One region of the Rhizobium arsenicireducens genome, then DNA from elsewhere that is predicted to be linked to it. Evidence: predicted binding sites of a transcription regulator. Region 1 holds the regulator's gene; each other region holds the start of a gene.
What was found. The regulator LexA, encoded in region 1, represses DNA repair genes until DNA is damaged. The targets are predictions, from matches to a motif close to TGTTCNNNNTGTGTTCNG.

Region 1 (7,175 bases):
GTCGGTGCCGACCGGCATGATCATGAATTCCTGGAAGTCGATCGGATTGTCGGCATGGGCGCCACCGTTGATGATGTTCATCATCGGCACGGGAAGCACATGGGCGTTGGGACCGCCGACATAGCGATAGAGCGGCAGGCCGGTGGCTTCGGCGGCGGCCTTGGCGATGGCCAGCGAAACGCCGAGGATGGCATTGGCGCCAAGGCGCGACTTGTTCGCCGTGCCGTCCAGCTCGATCATCAGATTGTCGATCTGGATCTGGTTCTCGGCTTCGAGACCGCCGATCGCGTCGAAGATCTCGGTATTGACGGCCTCGACGGCCTTTTCGACGCCCTTGCCGAGATAGCGGCTGCCGCCGTCACGCAGTTCTACGGCTTCGTGCGCGCCTGTCGAGGCGCCCGACGGAACAGCCGCACGTCCCATGCTGCCGTCTTCGAGATAGACATCGACCTCAATGGTCGGATTGCCGCGGCTGTCGAGAATTTCGCGGCCGATAATGTCGGTGATGGCAGTCATGGGAGCCTCCCTGCTAGTGGGTCGGATTGAGGATGGCCTGTCTTAATCGATGATGCGGAAAATACAATGGCAGCGACATGACAGAAGCCAAAAGGCAATGCGGACATTCGTCCCAATGCAAAACGCCGGCCTAAGGGCCGGCGTCTGCAAGGAAGGATTGCCGCTGAAGTCGCGGTCAGGTAGCCTTGGCGATCGCGTCGAAGGCCAGCAGCTTTTCCAGCAGGCGCTTCATCTGGCTGATCGGCACCATGTTCGGACCGTCCGACGGGGCATTGTCCGGATCCTGGTGGGTCTCTATGAACAGGCCGGCCACGCCGACGGCGACCGCGGCGCGCGCCAGCGTCTCGACGAACTCGCGCTGGCCACCGGAAGAGCCGCCCTGGCCGCCCGGCTGCTGGACGGAGTGGGTGGCGTCAAACACCACCGGCGCGCCCATGGCCGCCATGATCGGCAGCGAGCGCATATCGGACACCAGCGTGTTGTAGCCGAAGGATGCGCCGCGCTCACACAGCATGACATTGGCATTGCCGCTGGCATTGATCTTGTTGAGGACGTTCTTCATGTCCCAAGGGGCGAGGAACTGGCCTTTCTTGACGTTGATCGCACGGCCGGTCTGGGCAGCGGCCACCAGAAGATCGGTCTGGCGGCAGAGAAACGCCGGGATCTGCAGAACGTCGACCGTCGGCGCAACCAGCCGGCAGTGCTCTTCGGTGTGCACGTCGGTGAGCACCGGGAAGCCGTATTCCTTCTTGAGATCGGCAAAGACCTCCATCGCCTTTTCCAGGCCGATCCCGCGCTCTGCAGAAAGAGAAGTGCGGTTCGCCTTGTCGAAGGACGACTTGTAGACGAGGCCGAGCCCGAGCTCGCCGCAGATCTCCGAAAGCTGGCCGGCGATCATGAAGGCGTGATCGCGGCTTTCCATCTGGCAGGGGCCGGCAATCAGCGAGAATCGCTTGGAATTGGAGAAGACGACCTTGGCGGTACCTTCGCCGACGACGACTTCGGAATGGGTCGGATTGCTCATCAAACTTCCTCGAAAACGAAGGGCACGCCCTGCCCCGCCTCATGCGGAACGATCAGACGCGCGCCGTGGCGGCTGAATGCGATGCCCTTAGCAGCGAGCAGCCGCTCTGTCACGCCGATATCGGCAACCTTGACGATTAGCAACCGGCCTTTGAGCCCCCGTCCGCAATCCTTTGTCTCGAGCCCGAAATAGCCGGCAAGCCCGGCCGGCGTCAGCGCCTCGACCTTGGCATTGGCCGATTGCAGCGACAGCCCGAAGGAATGGGCCTCGACTTCGCGCTGCTCGAATACCTCTTCCAGCAGATACTGGAAGTCGCTCGGATTGTCCTCGCCGAGCACGACGGTCGATAGACCAAGCGCGCCGTTCTCGTGCCGCGCCAACGCGCCGCGGTCCGCCGGCAAGGGATTGACCCGCTCGCAGGCAAACAGGAAGAAGTCGGGCGCCCGCAGGTCGGCCGCGAAGGCAAGCTTGAACCCGCCCAGGACATCTGATCCGTCCGCCATCTTGAACACCCGCTCGAAGTGCAGAATCGGACTGCCGGAAAAACCCGCCGCAGCGAAACGCCGGTGATCGGCCTCGGCATCATCGGTCTTGACGACGATCGCCGACAGCCCTTCCGGGCCATTGCGGAACCGGAACGCCAGGTCGCGCGCCACGAACATGTTTCCAGCCTTGGCCGCCGCCTCGCATTCCTCACGGCTGGCGACGGAGAGCGGCTCGAGATAAGTGTCGTCGGCGAAGAACACACAGGCATTCTCGGTGCCGAACGGATGGCGCGCATCGGCCGCCACGGTGAAGCCGAGCTGGCTCAACCGACCGCGCGCCGCCTCCAGCGAGTGGACGGGGAGGACGACATGGTCGAGGCCTCGCGCTTTGTTCAATCCGGACATCCCATACCCCCTTGTCAGGCACTCGCCATCGACGGGATGATTTGCGCCATTTGCCTCTCGATGGCAAGCCGATCCGCTATCGCCTCGCCACGCCCGGAGCCAGATCAGCGCGTCCTGTACACGCAAAGCGCCGTGATCAAAAAATTCACCATTCGCACTGCAGACTTCAAGGGATCTTTGGTACTTGCGGAACACAACTGGAACAGATAGTGTATGTTCCGTATTTGTTTCACAATTGGGGCACCGCAACATGCTGACGCGCAAGCAACAGGAACTGCTTCTTTTCATCCACGAACGGATGAAGGAATCCGGCGTCCCTCCATCCTTCGACGAAATGAAGGACGCGCTGGATCTCGCCTCCAAGTCGGGCATCCACCGTTTGATCACCGCCCTTGAGGAGCGCGGCTTCATCCGGCGCCTGCCAAACCGCGCCCGTGCGATCGAGGTGATCAAGCTCCCGGAAGCCTATTCGCCGAGTCTCCAGCCGCGCCGCGGCTTTTCACCCAGCGTGATCGAAGGCAGCTTGGGCAAGACGCCCGTGGCGGCGCAAAAGCCCGTCGAGGACACGTCGAATTCGGTCAGCGTCCCCGTCATGGGCCGTATTGCCGCAGGCGTTCCGATCTCGGCGATCCAAAACAACACCCACGACATTACCGTTCCCGCCGAAATGCTGGGATCCGGCGAGCATTATGCGCTCGAGGTCAAGGGCGACTCGATGATCGAGGCGGGCATCCTGGATGGCGACACGGTCATTATCCGCAACGCCTCCAATGCCAATCCGGGCGATATCATCGTCGCCCTGGTCGACGATGAGGAGGCAACCTTGAAACGTTTCCGCCGCCGTGGCGCGTCGATCGCACTCGAAGCGGCGAACCCGGCTTACGAGACCCGCATTTTCGGCCCGGACCGCGTCAAGATCCAGGGCAAGCTGGTCGGCCTCATTCGCCGCTACCACTGAGCGCACTTAACTCTGCCATGCTGCTCGGCTGTGCTTCCGGCATGGCCGGGTTGACACCCTCCCTCTCTGAATCCGGGACGAAGCTGGCGCTACGCCAGTCGTAGCGTCGGTGGATCGACCAGGGACGGGTCAGGCCTTCGAAAGATGTGGTGAGCGTCATTTCGCCGGCTTCGCGTCGTCCCAGATGGATTTCGACGGCCCCGCTGCGACGCATTGTTTCAGCAGTAAGGAGCCGGGCGCCCGAGCGGCAGGACGAAAAGGCGACGCGCCGCGCCGATACCACGATATCGGCCACATCGCAGGCGCCGCCGACAAAAGCGGCCTCTTCCACGGTGGCGATTGTCCAACCGCTATCAAGCCGCGCCACGCACCAGAGCTTCCCTTCGCAAATAAAACGGTCTTCCCCGCCCTCGGTCACGGCCTCTTGCATCCGATCGCGCGCCGCCCGGATTTCCGCCTCCGACCACTGACGCCGCTGCACCGGCTGCCGTCTGTTCGGTGGAGCGCCGGGCACCGGCCCGTTCGCGGCCGTTTTTGCGCCGAGGTCTGGTGAGCCGGGAGGCGGCCCGGTCGATGAAACACTTCGTTCCTCGGGTCTCACATGCTCGTCGATTCCGAGCGCTGCCTTCCACTGATCGAAGATGAACCGAGGCGGGCGGGCTCGATTGGTCGCGATGCTGTCCTCCGACACGCGCAGGCCGACAAGCTGACCGTCTTCCGCAATCAGGATATCGGCGGCCGGCGGCGCAGGACCCCGCGCAAGGAACGCGATCACCGCCGCGAGCAAGACAGTGCCGGCATGCCGCAGTCGCGTCCGTAACAACGTCATCAGAAGAAGGCCGATCGACGCAAGCGGCAGAAACCACGCGGGCATCCGCGCAAAGCCGATCGGCTCGCCCCAGCCGGCCACCGCATGCGCAATCGCGAGGACCGATCTCAACCCCCATCCCATGATGGCAAGGAAGGGCGCATCGAGACCAAAGGGCATCAACAGCATAGCCAGGAGACCGGCGGGCATGACGAGGATCGAGACGAGCGGCATTGCCGCGAGGTTTGCTTCCAGACCATGCGGCGCCAGACGGTGGAAATGGGCGATGGCGAAGATGGCGGTCGAGAGACCACCGATCAATGAGGTGAGAAACGTGCCGGCGATGAACTTGCCGCCTTCACTGAACGATCTTACCCCGGGAAATGCCAGCCTGATCCCGCTCCGGCGCTTGCGGCCGCGCCATGCAGCATAGCCGGCGATCAGAGCCGCGGTCGCGGCAAAGGACATCTGGAAGCCCGGCCCCATCACGGCAGACGGCGTCACCGCGATGATGATGATCGCGGCGACGGACAGATTGCGCAGGCTGATCGCCGGACGGTCGAACAGCACCGCGATCAGCATGATCGCCGTCATCAGGAAGGCGCGCACCGCGGACACCTGAAAGCCCGATATGAGAAGATAGGCGAAAGCCGCGACGAGCGCCCCGGACGCGGCGATTTTCTTGATCGGAAAGACTTGGGCCAGGCCAGGAAAAAGGCTGAGCGCCATCCGCAGGCCGATGAAGAATATTCCCGAGGCGAGCGCCATGTGGAGGCCGGAGATGGCCACGATGTGTGCGAGCCCCGAAAGACGCAACGCCTCGGTGGACTCCTTCGTCATCGCGCGCCGATCGCCGGTGATGATCGCGGCGGCAAATGCGCCGGGATCGCCCCCGATGACCGCGCGGATACGTGTCGCAATCCGGTCACGCATGGCAAACAGAAATCGGTCGCTCGCCTCCCACAGGGTCTCTCCGCTCGTGTCCGCTTGTCCCCTCGACTCACGCGGCGCGCCGAGGAAAAAGCCGACTGCGCCGATGCCGTCGAAATAGCTCGCGAAGGCGAAATCGTTGAGCCTCGGTAACGCCGGTCCCGACGGTGGCGAAAGGCGCGCCCGGCCGACAAGCGTCTGGCCGAGCGATACCGGAGCCTGGCTGCCCCGCGCCAGAAGCGCTACCCGCTCGGGTGGCCGTTTCAGCCGTGGTTCCGCGGTCGATATCAGGCGCAAGACATAGCGCCATTCACCCCTCGGGCCGGCCTGCCGCCGCTCGACCACGCCCGTCACCACCGTCGTTACGCCGGCATCCAGTATCGTCGTCGCCGCCCGCCTTGCCTCCAGATCGGCCAGCATCATGCCCACCAGCAGGAGCGCTCCGGCACCGAGCAGGCGAGCGGCGAAACGGTATCGGCTTGCGGAAAGCAGGCAGCCTCCGCCGAAGACAGTGGACAGAAGGGCCAGGGCGGTCGTGGATGGTGGATGCCCGAGGCAGAACCAGATGACCGCGCCAGCACCCAGGAAGACCGGTAGGAAGTAGAAGAAGTGGCCGTGATCGCGTTCCCGAACCAGCGCCACGCCAAACCGTTCGCCGCCATGGGCAATCGCCGCGCGCAGGCGGGATGAGACTGTTGCTGTACCGTTACGGCGGTGCATACCGGCTCTCACCGGAGCAATATCAGCCATCGCCGGAGGCGCTGCGCCGCCAGCCTCAGTCAATCCGGCACCTCGATCGGTGACCACCGCCACTTTCCGCCCCCCGGATCGCCCCCCTCGTCGCGGAATCTGAATAAATCCGAGGCGGCGCCTTGAGGCGAAGGTTAGCAAGCGATGCGTGTGCAGGAAAGCCTTTTCCCGTCAGAACCCCTAAATCGATTTAGGTTAATTGATTTTACATCATAACGGCTTTTGCGATGCACAATTTGCCCTTTGGCTAGCTTGGCATTAACGTTCGTATCATATAGCTACAGGCTACGTTTCACCCAAGGGCGCCTTTTCGGACGCCTTCTCGCCAATTCCGGAGGATTAGCATGACGGACAAGAGCGCTACTTTGAAACTCGGGGAAAAGACGGTCGATCTGACCGTGCGGGCCGGCACGATCGGTCCGGAAGTCGTCGATATCGGCGCGCTTTACAAACACACCGGCGCCTTCACCTATGACCCGGGCTTCACGTCTACGGCGTCCTGCGAATCCAAGATTACCTATATCGATGGCGACGAAGGCATTCTGCTGCACCGCGGCTACCCGATCGAGCAGCTCGCCGACAAGGGCGATTTCCTCGAGGTCTGCTATCTGTTGCTCTACGGCGAACTGCCGACCGCTGCGCAGAAGAAGGACTTCGACTATCGCGTCACGCACCACACCATGGTGCATGAGCAGATGAGCAAGTTCTTCACCGGCTTCCGCCGCGACGCCCATCCGATGGCCGTCATGGTCGGCACGGTCGGCGCGCTTTCGGCCTTCTACCACGACTCGACCGACATCACCGATCCGCACCAGCGCATGGTCGCATCGCTGCGCATGATCGCCAAGATGCCCACGATCGCCGCCATGGCCTTCAAGTACCATATCGGACAGCCCTTCGTTTACCCGAAGAACAATCTCGACTACGCCGCCAACTTCCTGCACATGTGCTTCGCCGTGCCTTGCGAGGAATACAAGGTCAATGCGGTGCTCGCCCGCGCCATGGACCGCATCTTCATCCTGCATGCCGACCATGAACAGAACGCCTCGACCTCGACCGTGCGTCTTGCCGGCTCCTCGGGCGCCAACCCGTTCGCCTGCATCGCGGCCGGCATTGCCTGCCTCTGGGGCCCAGCCCACGGCGGCGCCAACGAAGCAGCCCTGAACATGCTGCAGGAAATCGGCACCGTCGATCGCATTCCGGAATACATTGCCCGCGCCAAGGACAAGAACGATCCGTTCCGCCTGATGGGCTTTGGCCACCGCGTCTACAAGAACTACGATCCGCGTGCCAAGATCA
Region 2 (7,175 bases), 770 kb from region 1:
TCTTTGTCAGGCTAGCTCTCATCGATGACCTTTGTCCGGGGAGTTCAGGTGGCGGGAACCTTCCTGCTTCGCATTCCAAGTTGGTTCACTCCGGCATCCGGTAGTCGACGAGCTTGTTCTCTCGCACGACGAAGAGCTTGCCGGTCTCGGTGAGGCCGGGGCCGCACAGCGGCAGAAGCTTCGCGGCGACTTCTGAGGGATGCGGAACCGTGCTCGGGTCTTCACCCGGCATGGCCTGGGCGCGCATGGCGGTCCGGGTGGCGCCCGGATCGATGGATACGACGCGAAGCGGCAGGCGCTGTGTCTCACCCGCCCAGGTCCGGGCGAGCGCCTCGACGGCAGCCTTGGAGGCTGAGTAGGCGCCCCAGAAAGGGCGGCACTTGTGGGCAGCAGCCGATGACAGGATCAGCGCGCGACCCTGATCAGACTTGACGAGCAGCGGTTCGACCGAGCGGATCAGGCGCCAGGTGGCGGTGACATTGATGGTCATCACCTTTTCGAACACCTTGGCCTCGATGTGGCCGATCGGCGAGATGACGCCGAGCACGCCGGCATTGGCGACAAGTATGTCGAGCTTGCCCCAGCGCTCATTGATCGAGGCGCCAAGAGCGTCGATCGCATTCATGTCGGCAAGGTCGAAGGGTACGAGCGTCGCGGTGCCGCCGACGGTCTTGATCGCGTCGTCGAGTTCTTCAAGCCCACCGACGGTGCGGGCGCAGGCAATGACATGGGCGCCGGCCTTGGCGAGTTCGAGAGCGGTGTAGTAGCCGATGCCGCGCGAGGCGCCGGTGACGAGCGCGATACGGCCCTTCAGGTCAACTGTCATGGTATCTGTCCTTGAAACTCAGCCGTTGGTCGCCAGCATGGAGACCTTTCGGCCCATCTTCTCGCCTTCCTTGTCGAGCAGACGGGTTGGATAATCGCCGGTGAAATAGTGGTCGGTGAATTGCGGCGCATTGTTATCGCGCGGCTTGCCGCCGACGGCGCGGTAAAGCCCGTCGATCGACAGGAAGGCGAGCGAATCGGCACCGATATACTTCGCCATCGCTTCCGGTCCGGCATACTGGTTGGCCAGCAGCTTGTCGGCGTCCGGCGTGTCAATGCCGTAGAAGTCCGGATGGAAGATCATCGGCGAGGCGACGCGGATATGCACTTCCTTGGCGCCGGCATCGCGGATCATCTGCACGATCTTCAGCGAGGTGGTGCCGCGCACGATCGAATCGTCGACCAGCACGACCCGCTTGCCCTCAATCATCGCCCGGTTGGCGGAATGCTTGAGTTTGACGCCGAAGGCGCGAATCTGCTGCGTCGGCTCGATGAAGGTGCGGCCAACATAATGGTTGCGGATGATGCCGTATTCGAAGGGAATGCCGCTGGCCTGGGCATAGCCAAGCGCTGCCGGCGTGCCGCCGTCGGGCACCGGTACGACCACGTCGCCGTCGCAAGGGGCTTCGGTCGCCAGATTGAGGCCCATGGCCTTGCGCGTCTGGTACACGTTGCGGCCGCCGACGACGGAGTCGGGACGGGCGAAATAGACGTATTCAAACAGGCAGAGCCGTTCCGGCTGGGGCTTGGCAGGCTTGCGGGCGTCGATGGTGATCGAGCCGTCCGGCTGGATCTCGCAGATGATGACTTCGCCATTCTCGACGTCGCGGACGAACTTGGCGCCAATGATGTCGAGCGCGCAGGTTTCCGAGCAGAAGATAGGCTTGCCGTCGAGTTCGCCCATCACGAGCGGGCGGATGCCGATCGGGTCACGGGCGGCAATGAGCTTGGTGCGGGTCATCGCCAGCATCGAATAACCGCCTTCCATCTGGCGGATGGCGTCGATGAAGCGGTCGGCCGTGGAGGAATGACGCGAGCGGGCGATGAGATGCAGCACGACTTCGGTGTCGGAGGTCGACTGACAGATGGCGCCGGTGGCGATGATCTGGCGGCGCAGGGTCAGACCGTTGGTGAAGTTGCCGTTATGGGCAATGGCGATGCCGCCTTCTTCCAGTTCGGCAAACAGTGGCTGCACGTTGCGCAACGCCACTTCGCCGGTGGTCGAATAGCGGGTATGGCCGATGGCCACCGAACCGGGCAGTTTGGCGAGCGTCGCCGGATTGGTATAGTGGTCGCCGACCAGGCCCATGTGTTTTTCGGTGTGAAACTGACGCCCGTCGAACGAGACGATGCCGGCCGCTTCCTGGCCGCGATGTTGAAGCGCATGCAGGCCCAGCGCAGTCAGGGTCGCCGCATCGGGGTGGCCCAGAATGCCGAACACCCCGCATTCCTCATGGAGTGTGTCGTCTTCGAGACTCCATTCAAAACCGGAAAAATCAGACTGAGACATGGAAGCAGGCCTTTGCTCGATCGGACAGATGTGCCGGGACGGCTTTAACACGGAAGCCGCCGGTCTGTCCTGATCCGGCGGCGTCCGCAAGTGATTGTCTTTGGCGCGGCCGAAGGCCGCAGCCCGGTCAGTTGTTGGCGGCCGGTGCGTCTTCCGTTGGTACCAAGTTGTCCGGCGCCTGATCGGTCGGAGCTTCGGCAGCCGGCGCATTCGTCGCCGGCTCTTCCTTGCCGAGGATGCGTGCGCGGATTTGCGGCTCGATGTCTTCCGGCAGAACGGCCTCGAGCTTCAGCACGAGCGCGTCGAGGAAGGGCTTCGACTTGGCATTGTTGACCCAGTCAGGGCGATGCTTGACGTCGACCAGCCAGTTCCAGAAAGCCACCGCGACGACCAGCAACAGGATGCCGCGCGCCGCGCCGAACAGAAAACCGAGCGTGCGGTCAAGCGCGCCGATGCGGCTATCGATGATGAAGTCGGCGATGCGGCTGGTGATGAACGAGATGACGATCAGTGCCACCAGAAAGATGATGCCGGCCGATCCGGCGATCGCGATGCGGTCATCACTCGTGTAGTTCTGCACGTAAGGAAGCAGCACCGGATAAAGATAATAGGCGGCGGCAATCGCGCCGGCCCAGCTGGCGATCGAAAGGACTTCGCGCGAAAATCCGCGCACCATGGCGAGTACGGCCGAGAACAGCACGACGCCGATGACAATACCGTCAAAAATCGTAATGGGCATAAATACCAACTCCAAGACTTGCCGGCCACCGCCTGCTTTTTTGCCATCGCGACCACTGTCGCCTTAAGCCGGCCGGGCCGGATTGGATCAGTCGCCAGCCTCTTCCGAGCGCGCCTTCAACCGTGAGCCGGCGATCCGCGCCACGAGATCGGGCAGGCTCTCGACTTCGCTCCACTTCCCGGTCGCCCCTTTCGGAAGTTCCGACGAAGCGGCAGGCAGGACAGCGGACGAGAAGCCGAGCTTTTCCGCCTCCTTCAACCGCTGGGCCGTATGCGCAACCGGACGGACCGCGCCTGACAGGCTGACTTCGCCGAAATAGACGCAATCGGCGGGAAGGGCAAGACCGGCCAGTGACGAAACAAGGGCAGAGGCGATCGCCATGTCCGCAGCGGGCTCAGAGATGCGATATCCGCCCGCAACATTCAAGTAGACGTCGTGTTGTCCGAGGCGAACGCCACAATGGGCCTCGAGCACGGCGAGGATCATCGCAAGGCGCGACGAATCCCAGCCGACGACGGCACGGCGCGGCGTGCCAAGCGTTGTCGCCGCGACGAGCGCCTGTACTTCAACGAGCACCGGGCGGGTCCCTTCCATGCCGGCGAAGACCGCGGCGCCGGGCGACTTTGCATTGCGTTCGCCGAGGAAGAGTTCCGACGGGTTGGCGACTTCACGCAGGCCCTTGTCAGACATTTCGAAAACACCGATCTCGTCGGTCGGGCCGAAGCGGTTCTTCACCGTGCGCAGGATGCGGTAGTGATGGCCGCGATCGCCCTCGAAGTAGAGCACCGCATCGACCATGTGTTCGACCACGCGCGGACCGGCGATCTGGCCGTCCTTGGTGACATGGCCGACCAGCACCATGGTGGCGCCGGTCTGCTTGGCAAAGCGGATCATAGCTTGCACGCCGGTCCGGACCTGCGTGACTGTGCCCGGTGCCGAATCCGCCGCGTCGCTCCACAGCGTCTGAATCGAATCGATGATGACGAGATCCGGGCGCTTGCCTTCGGAAATGGTGGCGAGGATGTCCTCGACATTGGTCTCGGCGGCGAGAAGAACATCAGTGTCGGCGGCGTGGAGACGCTGGGCGCGGAGCCGAACCTGTGCGACCGCCTCTTCGCCCGAGACGTAGATGACGCGATGGCCCTTGCGCGACAGGGCGGCGGCCGCCTGCATGAGAAGCGTCGACTTGCCGATGCCCGGATCGCCGCCGATCAGCACGGCCGAGCCGCGCACGAAACCGCCACCAGTCGCACGGTCGAGTTCGCCCATGCCGGTCGGGATGCGCGGTGCTTCCTCGATTTCGCCGGACAGCGAGGTGAGGGTGACCGGGCGGCCCTTCTTCGGCGTCTTTCCAGGACCGGAGCCGATGCCGCCCATCGGGTCTTCCTCGACGATGGTGTTCCACTCGCCGCAGCCGTCGCACTTGCCGGCCCAGCGGTTATGCACCGTGCCGCAGTTCTGGCAGATGAATTGGGTCTTCGCTTTCGCCATCCGGGAGAATTCCTGTGTCCGCGCCGCACGCGGAACAAAAAGTGAATATCGATCTCTCAGTTAGGAGAAATCGCGGGAATGCGCAAGCCGGCCGCGTGTATCCTAGAGCGCTTCGATGTAGCGCCGCTCGTAGCGTAGGCCGAGCCCCGTCAGCAGTTCGTAACCGATCGTGCCGGCGGCGCGGGCCACCTCGTCGATCGGCATGTTGGCGCCGAACAGTTCGATATAGTCGCCGGCGGAAATGGCGTTTGGTGGCACGTCGGTCACGTCGAAGATCGTCAGGTCCATGGTGACGCGGCCGGCGACCGGCACTTTGTGGCCGGCGACAAAACCACAGGCGCCGGCAATTCCCGTCTCGCGAAGCGGCACACCGCTGCCCGAGAGCGAACGTAAATAGCCGTCGGCATAGCCGGCGGAGACCACGGCCAGCCGGCTGTCGCGGCCAAGCGTGCAGGTTGCGCCATAGCTCACCGCTTCTCCGGCCTTGGCTTCGCGGATCTGCAGGATGCGGGCTTCGGCGGTTGCAACCGCGCGCATCGGGTTCTTCACGCCGTTGACTGCCTCGCCGCCATAGAGCGCGATGCCGGGACGGGTCAGGTCGAAGTGGTATTCCGGCCCGAGGAAGGTTCCAGCAGAAGCTGAAAGGCTTGAATCGATCCCTTCGAAGGCGGCGCTAACCTTCAGGAATGATTCCAGTTGCTGGCGGTTCATCGGGGATAACGGATCGTCGCCGCAGGCGAGATGGCTGAGCACCAGAACCGGGGAGAAGCTCGCTGGCCGCGACACGTCGTCGGCCAGTGCCAGGGCATCCTCGAGCGGCAGGCCGAGGCGGTTGAAGCCGGTATCGACATGCAGTGCGCAAGGGTGGTCGCCATGCTCTGCAACGACCGACATCCAGAAGACGAGCTGTTCCTGCGAGGCAAGGACCGGAACGAGATCGTACTCGAAGAAGGTCTCCTCCATGCCTGGCCATATGCCGGACAGCACAAAAATCCGCGCTTCGGGTGCGTAGGGCCTGAGCGTCGCGCCCTCGGAAGGGATCGCAACGAAAAAGTCACGCGCGCCCGCATGATAAAGCGTCTGGCCGATATCTTCGATGCCAAGGCCGTAGGCGTCCGCTTTGACCACGGCCGCGGTGCGCGCCTTGCCGGATCGCCTGGCCATGTCCCGCCAATTGTCCGCGAGGGCGGAAAGATCGATGGTTAGTCGGAGAGGGGCGGCGAGAAACTCATCGGAGGCGTCGGTCAGGTCGAGGGCGGCGGTCATCGTCTGGGTACCACTGGGCTGAGAGAATTGTCCGCGACCCTAGCATTTTTCGCGTGCCCGGGAACGTATGTGGCCGACTAAATCTCGCAATGCACAATTGTTTGCCGCGCAGCTCCGCACGGCTTGACCGTCAGAAACTCCGTGGCCGAGATTTTTGACTGTGCTGGCTCACGGCTCCTCATAGGCGGTGAAGCTCGGGTCGGCGAGGTCGGCGAAGCGCGTGAATTCCGCCTGGAAGGCGAGCTTGACGGTGCCGGTCGGTCCGTGGCGCTGCTTGGCGATGATGACGTCGGCCGTGCCCTTGACCTTGTCCATCAGTGCTTCCCATTCCGGATATTTGGGGTCGGCCATGTCGCGCGGCTCGCTGTTCTTTACATAGTATTCCTCACGGAAAACGAACAGCACGACGTCGGCATCCTGCTCGATCGAGCCCGACTCACGAAGGTCGGACAGCTGTGGCCGCTTGTCTTCGCGGCTTTCCACGCCACGCGACAGCTGAGACAGCGCGATGATGGGAACGTTGAGTTCCTTGCCGAGCGCCTTCAGGCCCGTGGTGATCTGGGTGATTTCCTGCACGCGGTTCTCGCCCGCCTTGCCGGCACCGGTCATCAACTGGATATAGTCGACCACCAGGCAGTCGAGGCCGCGCTGGCGCTTGAGGCGACGGGCGCGGGCCGACAGCTGGGCGATCGAGATACCACCGGTCTGGTCGATGAACAGCGGCACTTTCTGCATCATCTGGCTGCAGGCGACGAGCTTTTCGAAATCGGCTTCGGTGATGTCACCGCGGCGGATCTTCGAGGACGAGACCTCCGTCTGCTCGGAGATGATACGGGTGGCGAGCTGTTCGGACGACATTTCCAGCGAATAGAAGCCGACGACGCCGCCGTTCTTGGCCTTGAAGGAGCCGTCCGGATTGATCTCGGGCTCATAAGCGGCGGCGATATTGTAGGCTATGTTGGTCGCGAGCGAGGTCTTGCCCATGCCCGGACGTCCGGCCAGCACGATCAAGTCGGAGCGCTGCAGGCCGCCCATCTTGCTGTCGAGCGACATGATGCCGGTGGAAATGCCGGACAGGTGCCCGTCACGTTCGAAGGCGGCGCCGGCCATGTCGATCGCCTGTGCAACCGCATCGTTGAATGACTGGAAGCCGCCGTCATAACGGCCATTCTCGGCAAGAGCGAAGAGGCGGCGTTCGGTGTCTTCGATCTGTGCCTGCGGCGGCATGTCGAGCGGCGCGTCGTAGGCGATGTTGACGACGTCTTCGCCGATCTGAATGAGGGAACGCCGGAGCGCGAGGTCGTAGATCGCCCGGCCATAGTCCTCGGCGTTGATGATGGTGAC
Region 3 (7,175 bases), 2.4 Mb from region 1:
CGGCTGTCGCCGCGACCGCGTGCGGATAGGCCCGGAAAAGACGGACCATTTCCCGCGGCTCCTTCAGGTGCCGCTCGGCATGGGCATGAAGCCGGAAACCGGCCTCGGCCACTGTCACATGCGCGCGGATGGCGGTGACCACATCGGCCAGCGGCTTGCGTTCCGGCTCGTGATAGAAGGGATCATTGCTGACGATCAGCGGCAGCGAAAGCCGGCGTCCCATCTCCTCGATCCGGCTGAAGGCGAGGCGGTCGAGGCCGTCATAACGCGGCACGAGCGCGAGATGGAGCCGACCTTCGAAATAGGGCACCAGCCGCTCAAGGCGGGCGCGATAGTCTTCGGCCTCTTCATTCGTCGCGAAGGCGGGCACCATTGCCGCCGCCATCAAGTCCTCCGCCCATTCGACGAGATCGTCCTCGTAAAGCGTGCACACGCCCTTCAACGAACGCAGGTTTCCCGCGCTCAGCAGGCGGCAGAGATGGCCCCAGCCGCGCCGGTTCATCGGATAGGCGACAAGTTCCGGCGTTCCGTCGGCAAAGGCGAGCCGCGCGCCCGGGCGGAAGGCATAACCCTTGATCTTCGCCGCGGCATGCAGGCGCACCACCCCCGCCACCGTGTTGCGGTCGGCAAGCCCTATGCCGGAAAGGCCGATCCGGGCGGCGGTCGCCACCATCTCCTCCGGATGCGAAGCGCCCTCCAGGAAGGAGAAATTGCTGCGGCAGCCGATTTCGAAGAAAGCCGGTTCACTCATGCGAAAATTCCCTGCATGAACCAGCTCGGCCTGGCAGATCCCCGCTCGTAGAGACCTTGCCGGAAGAGCCAGAAACGATGGCCGGTGCTGACCTCGATGCGGAAATAGTCCCGCGGCAGCGCCTCTTCCCCGTCGATCCACCATTCGGGCGCCAGCCGCTCGGGCCCCTCGGCGCGCGCCACCCTGTGCCGGGCGCGGCGCCAGCGGAAACTGGCGGGCGGACCGTCCGGTACCTCGGCGGTGACCTCGACCGGCTCCGGATGGGCAAGAAGACGGATCGGCCGTTCGCTGCGCACAGGCAGGCTCACATCAGCCGCCGGCATCACGCCGTTGGCAAGCGGCATCAGGCTGGAAGCCCGCTCCGGCCAATGACTCTGGTGACTGACAGGAAGCACAAGACATCCATCGCCGAAACGGGCCGTCACCCGGTCGATGAAGTCGAGGGCGGCATCCCCCTCCTTTATCCGGGCGCCGAACGTGCCCTGCGTCTCGGCCAGCGCCTCGGTCCGCAGCACGTTGAGCCTCAGGGTCTCGAAACCGAAGCCGGCATCGAGATCATCATGCAAAACGCTGAGCCGCTCGGAAAACAGTGCCTGGATGCGCGCCCCGTCCTTGAGCGGAGACGCAGCACCGATCTCGATCCGGAAAACCCGGCCATCCACCCGAAAGAGCAGGAGTTCGAACAGCCGTCCGCCCTCGCCGCGCGCCTCGAGCCCCGATTTCAGGCATGCCGCCAGCCGGCCCGTCAAGTCCAGGATGACCTCCTCGTCGCGGATCGGCTCGGCCAGACGCCGCTCGACCGACAGCAGCGCGACCGGCCGGCGGGGCACGATCGGCTCCCCCTCCCGCCCCAGAGCCTGGTCGAGCCGCAGCAGGAGAGCCGGCCCGAAGCGCCGGGTCAGCGGTCCGCGGGGTGCTGCCAGGAGATCGCCCACCTGCTTGAGCCCGACCCGCGCCAGCGCCGCCGCCATCCTGGCATCGATCCTGAGCGAGCGCAGCGGAAGGGGAGAGAGAACATCCGCGATGTCTTCGTCGGCAACCACCTGACGGCTGGAAAAGCGAGCCGTCGCCCAGGACAGGCCCGGCGCCGACGAAATGGCGCCGCGCGCATCGAGCCCCAGCTGGAGAAGCCTGTGAAGAATATCCTCGATCATCGTCTTTTCGCCGCCGAACAGATGGGCGCAGCCGGTGATATCGAGCATCAGTCCGTCCGAGCCGTCGAGCGCCACCAGCGGCGTATAGCGGTCACACCAGTCGGCAATCGCGCCGAGAAAGCGCTGATCGGCCGACGGGTCGTCCTCGGCGACGTCAAGCGCCGGACAAATGGCACGCGCTTCCGCCAGGCCCTGGCCGACCTGCAAGCCGATCGCCTCGGCTGCCTCGTCGAGCGCGGTCAACCGCATGGCATTGGCAACCCGGCCGGCGCAGACGACCGGCGGATGGTCAGGACGCCCTGTCGAACGCCACGACAGTCCCCAGCGTCGGCGCGCCAGCCGATCGGTCGAGAGACGGGGAAACCAGAGCGCCAGGATGCGCCGGCCGGTGAGTGGGCCCTGTACCGGCATGAGCGGGAGTTGCGGGGTAAAACAGGCGGTCATCTTCATTCCACTCCAGGATCAGTTCGTGAGGGACCCCGATCCGGCTCTTTTCCGGAACGAGGCGAAAAACGGGTTTGCCGATGCTGCCGCCAAGCATCGATCCGTCGGTGAGGGTCCGCGCCGCCGCCGGCGCGGGTTCGACATGCAGGCGCAGCGAAGCGCTGCTCGCCTCTTCTTCTCCGCCCTGCCGCACAAGAAGCAGAAAACCGCCGGCATTTTTCGCCTTCAGGCTGAGACGCCGGCTTTCGGTCAGGCCGAAGCCGCGCGGATTGCCGGCAACCTCGAGCATCACCGCCGAGAAGGCGCCGCACGAGAGCGCCGCATCGGCAAGCCAGAGCGCGTCCTCCAGCCGCCGGGGCATGGCGTAAAGGAGTTCGCCCGGCCGCAATCCGTAGTCGGCAAGCCCCGCCGCATGGGGCAGACCGGCCTCGCGCGCGACGAAACGGTCTCCGATCCAGAGGATCCGCTTTTCCGGCCGGTAGGGCTGGCCGGACAGGCAGAGCCCCAGCCCGAAGCCGCTGACGGCACCCGCATTCCTCAGCTGCGCGCCCCGGACTTCGATCATCGCGCCTGCCGGAAAGCCTTCCGGCAGCAGATTTTCGAGACGGCAAGCCTCCGTTGCTGGCCCAAGATAGTCGCGATTCCGCTTGTCGTCGGTTTCGCCCGCGTCGGGCGCAAGCCCGTCCGGAGGGGGCCCTCCTTCGATTTTCGCTATGGCTTCGCGCAAGGCAATAAGCCTCTCCTGCGCCAGAGCGGTCGCGCCCATGACGTCTCTCCTGCTGGAATGTTCTCTATATGTTCCTATGGATTCCAGAGCTTGCCAAAAGAGTCAACCGGATTCAGTGTGAATTTATTCCTTGACAGAATTCCCACTCGAAAAGCCGGGGCAAAGGTCTTATATGAAAACGAAGTAAGGAGTACCGATGGCCCGTATCGACCAGACCGAAGATTGGCGCGAGCGCCATGCCCCGACGATCAGCACATTCGAATCGCTGGCGATCGAGGCCTATGGCCATCTGCCCGAGGAATTCCGTGCGCTGACGGGCAATCTGATCATCGAGATCGCCGATTTTCCGACTGACGAAGTTTTCGAGGACATGGCGCTGGAGACGCCGTTCGACCTGCTCGGCCTGTTCGAGGGCCGCGGCATTTCCGAGCGTTTCACCATGGAAACCGGCGAAATGCCGAACCGGATCATGCTCTATCGCCGGCCGATCCTCGACTACTGGGCCGAGAATGAAGAAACCCTGGGCGACATCATCACCCATGTGCTGATCCACGAGATCGGTCATCATTTCGGCCTGTCCGACGACGACATGGAGCGGATCGAAGAAAGCGCGGAAGACGCCGCCGCGGAATCGGACGGCGTCACCGCTTCATTGAAGGATTAGCCCCGAGTCGCGAGAAAGTGAGCAATACCGGCTTCCGCGCAGCTGAGATCCTGCGCCGGCGTGCCTGAGCTGATGCCGATGCCGCCGACCACCTCGCCGTCGATGATAACCGGCAGACCGCCACCGACCACCATCAGCCGACCGCCGATCGCCGAATGAATGCCGAAGGTCGGATTGCCCGGTTGGCTGGCAGCACCGTATTCGTGGGTCGCCTTCTTCGCCGCAGCAGCAGTAAACGCCTTGTCGATGGCAATCGTCGTGCTGGTCACCTTGCCGCCGTCCATCCGTTCGAAGGCGATCAGTTGGCCGCTCTCGTCGGTAACCGCGATGCACATCGGCACCCCGATCTCGCGCGCCTTGTCGCTGGCGCCGGCAATCAGAAGGCGGGCATCGGAAATATCGAGACGTCGAATGGTAAGCATGGGCATTCTCCTGCAATGCGTGGGGGGCCGGCGCCACCGCACTTCGACAGGACGCCTCGCGCTCGGACCATGATCGCAATCGCCCCTCAAGGACAATGTTGCCTGGCGGAAAAACATCTGTGCCGGAGAACCGGGGTCAGCGCTGGACCCTTGGGGCTTACTGCTCGCCGAGCTTCATGCTCGGGTCGTAGTCCTTGCCGTGCACGGTCTTCACCACAGCTTGTCCACAATGCATCTGGTTGGTCGCGGCATTGAAGGACAGGCTCGGCGCACCGTGCAGTTCCCAGCCCTTGTTGAGCGCATCGGTGACGCGATGACAAAAGGCCGCGTCGTCCGGTCCGGTGAGGAAACGATAGACTTTCATGATGCTCTGCCTTCTCTTTCTTCGATGAGCCGCACCTTGGCGAGCAGCCGTTCCGCCTGGTCGAGATGCAGCCGTTCGACCATGCGTCCGTCAAGATTGATGACGTTGAGGCCGGCCACGGCTGGATCGGCAAAGGCAGCGACGATCGTTCTTGCCTCGCAAAGCGCGTCCGCAGAAAAGCCGAAATGCTGGTTGGCACCATCGATCTGCGCCGGATGGATCAGCATCTTGCCGTCAAAGCCCATGGCACGGCCCTGCGCGCATTCCGCCTCGAAGGCGCTCAGCGCCTTGAATTCGTTCGACACGCTGTCGATCGCATCGAGCCCATAGGCGCGCGCCGCAAGGATCACCTGCATCAGGAACGGCACGAGATAGGTCCGTCCCGGCTCCGGAGCCACGCCGGTCTCCTTCCTGAGATCGTTCAGCCCGACGACGAAGCAGTCGAGCAGGCCGCCGGCGGTCCGCCCCGAACCGGCGATCGCCGCGGCGTTCAGCACGCCACGCGGCGTCTCGATCATCGCCCAGATCCTGAGACTTTCCGTCGCATCCGACTCAGCCAGAAGATCGGCGACGCGCTGTACGTCGTCCGGCCCATCGACCTTGGGCAATAGCACCGCATCCGGCCGACAGGCGACCACTGCCGCCATGTCCTCGACAAAGAATTCGCTGTCGAGTGCGTTCACCCGGATGATCGCCTCGCGGCCCTGAAGCGGCGTCTCGGCAAAGAAACGGCGCAGATTCTCCCGCGCTTCGGCCTTTTTCTCCGGTGCGACGGAATCCTCGAGATCGAAAATGACGGCGTCGCAGGCAAGCCCGTGCGCCTTTTCGAGTGCTCGGACATTGATCGCCGGCACGCTGAGCACGGAACGGCGCAGCCGCGCGGGGTGATGGGAGTTGATCGATTTCATGGCGAAAGTTCTGCCAATCTTTCGCCCGCCGTGCAAGGCGACATTTCAGGCAAAGCCCTTGCATTTCGAGGGGAGAAGGACCACCTTGGCATACGAGAAAGGATGTCCATCATGCACAATCTCCGTTCCATCGCCATTGCCGCCGCCGGCATCGTCGTGCTCGCCATCGCCGCCGTCTTTACCGTCTCGCTGACGCTGATCGCCGGCGCCGTGCTGACGCTGACGCTAGCCGCCCGCATGTTGACCCTGCGATCGAAGAAGGCGCCGGTCTACGCCAAGGCGAAGACTCAAGGCCAGGCCCGCGAGATTCGCGTGTGGAATGACGGTCGCGGCACCATTATCGATCTTTGAGTCGAACCGACGGAAAGCCCGGAAAAACTGATGCTTCGGCGTCCGGGCGTACCCGTTTGGCCAATATAGGCCTTCAAATCCGCGCTATTTCCCTCTAATGGCTGCTGGAGTTCTCCAATTGCATTCCGAAGGCAGGGTCTGATGGAAAAGTTCGTAAAGCTCACCGGCGTCGCGGCACCGCTTCCGGTCGTCAACGTCGACACCGACATGATCATCCCGAAGGATTATCTGAAGACCATCAAGCGCACCGGTCTGGGCACCGGCCTGTTCGCCGAAGCCCGCTACAAGGAAGACGGCTCGGAAAACCCTGATTTCGTCCTCAACAAACCGGCCTATCGCAATGCCCAGATCCTCGTCGCCGGTGACAATTTCGGCTGCGGCTCGTCGCGCGAGCATGCCCCCTGGGCGCTGCTGGACTTCGGCATCCGCTGCGTGATCTCCACGAGCTTCGCCGACATTTTCTACAACAACTGTTTCAAGAACGGCATCCTGCCGATCGTCGTCAGCCAGGAAGACCTGGACAAGCTGATGGACGACGCCAGCCGCGGCTCCAACGCCGTGCTTTCGGTCGACCTTGAATCGCAGGAAATCACCGGGCCGGACGGTGGAACGATCAAGTTCGACATCGACGCCTTCAAGCGCCATTGCCTGCTGAACGGCCTCGACGACATCGGCCTGACGCTGGAAAAGGCCTCGAGCATCGCGGCATTCGAAAAAGCCAACGCCCAGACGCATCCCTGGGCCTGACCGAACATTGACCGGCGCGACGACGGCTTGCTCGTCTTCGCGCCGCAAAACACCCGCTACGGCCGCCTCCCACCGTACCGTTCTGCCGCCGAGTGTCCTTGAAATGCGGGTTCTTGCCCGATAGAAGGCGGCAACTCTTTTCCAAAGCCAGGGAGGCTTTTCATGACACAGCGCAATCTCTTCCTTCTGCCCGGCGACGGCATCGGCCCGGAAGCCATGGGCGAGGTCCGCAAGATCATCGCCTACATGAATGCCGAGCAGGACGCCGGCTTTGAAACCGACGAAGGCTTGGTCGGCGGCTGCGCCTACGACGCCCATGGCGCGGCGATCTCCGAGGGCGACATGGCCAAGGCCATGAACGCCGATGCCGTGCTGTTCGGCGCCGTCGGCGGCCCCAAGTGGGACGACGTTCCCTATGAAGTCCGTCCCGAAGCCGGCCTGCTGCGCCTGCGCAAGGACCTCGAACTGTTCGCCAACCTGCGCCCGGCGATCTGCTATCCGGCGCTTGCCAATGCCTCGTCGCTCAAAGCCGAACTGGTCGAGGGCCTCGACATCCTGATCGTGCGCGAACTGACCGGCGGCGTCTATTTCGGCGAGCCGAAGACCATCACCGATCTCGGCAACGGCCAGAAGCGGGCGATCG

Region 2: the regulator LexA is predicted to act here: its motif matches at 4,596-4,613, upstream of radA (DNA repair protein RadA).
Region 3: the regulator LexA is predicted to act here: its motif matches at 3,135-3,152, upstream of ACWPVA_RS18050 (ImuA family protein).

What each region holds. Positions count from the first base shown of each region.
Region 1 is NZ_CAXHYK020000001.1:1,253,347-1,260,521, reverse strand. It holds gene eno (phosphopyruvate hydratase) at 1-516, opposite strand, end outside; gene kdsA (3-deoxy-8-phosphooctulonate synthase) at 692-1,540, opposite strand; gene ACWPVA_RS05915 (VOC family protein) at 1,540-2,430, opposite strand; gene lexA (transcriptional repressor LexA) at 2,681-3,388, shown strand; gene ACWPVA_RS05905 (ComEC/Rec2 family competence protein) at 3,369-5,933, opposite strand; gene gltA (citrate synthase) at 6,221-7,175, shown strand, end outside.
Region 2 is NZ_CAXHYK020000001.1:2,020,103-2,027,277, reverse strand. It holds partial or broken gene ACWPVA_RS10020 (DUF6500 family protein) at 1-22, opposite strand, end outside; gene ACWPVA_RS10015 (SDR family NAD(P)-dependent oxidoreductase) at 86-826, opposite strand; gene purF (amidophosphoribosyltransferase) at 845-2,335, opposite strand; gene ACWPVA_RS10005 (CvpA family protein) at 2,463-3,074, opposite strand; gene radA (DNA repair protein RadA) at 3,162-4,565, opposite strand; gene alr (alanine racemase) at 4,668-5,831, opposite strand; gene ACWPVA_RS09990 (replicative DNA helicase) at 6,000-7,175, opposite strand, start outside.
Region 3 is NZ_CAXHYK020000001.1:3,637,085-3,644,259, reverse strand. It holds gene ACWPVA_RS18060 (error-prone DNA polymerase) at 1-751, opposite strand, end outside; gene ACWPVA_RS18055 (Y-family DNA polymerase) at 748-2,154, opposite strand; gene ACWPVA_RS18050 (ImuA family protein) at 2,195-3,115, opposite strand; gene ACWPVA_RS18045 (metallopeptidase family protein) at 3,273-3,740, shown strand; gene ACWPVA_RS18040 (GlcG/HbpS family heme-binding protein) at 3,737-4,162, opposite strand; gene ACWPVA_RS18035 (DUF1737 domain-containing protein) at 4,320-4,526, opposite strand; gene ACWPVA_RS18030 (HpcH/HpaI aldolase/citrate lyase family protein) at 4,523-5,434, opposite strand; gene ACWPVA_RS18025 (hypothetical protein) at 5,546-5,785, shown strand; gene leuD (3-isopropylmalate dehydratase small subunit) at 5,927-6,532, shown strand; gene leuB (3-isopropylmalate dehydrogenase) at 6,695-7,175, shown strand, end outside.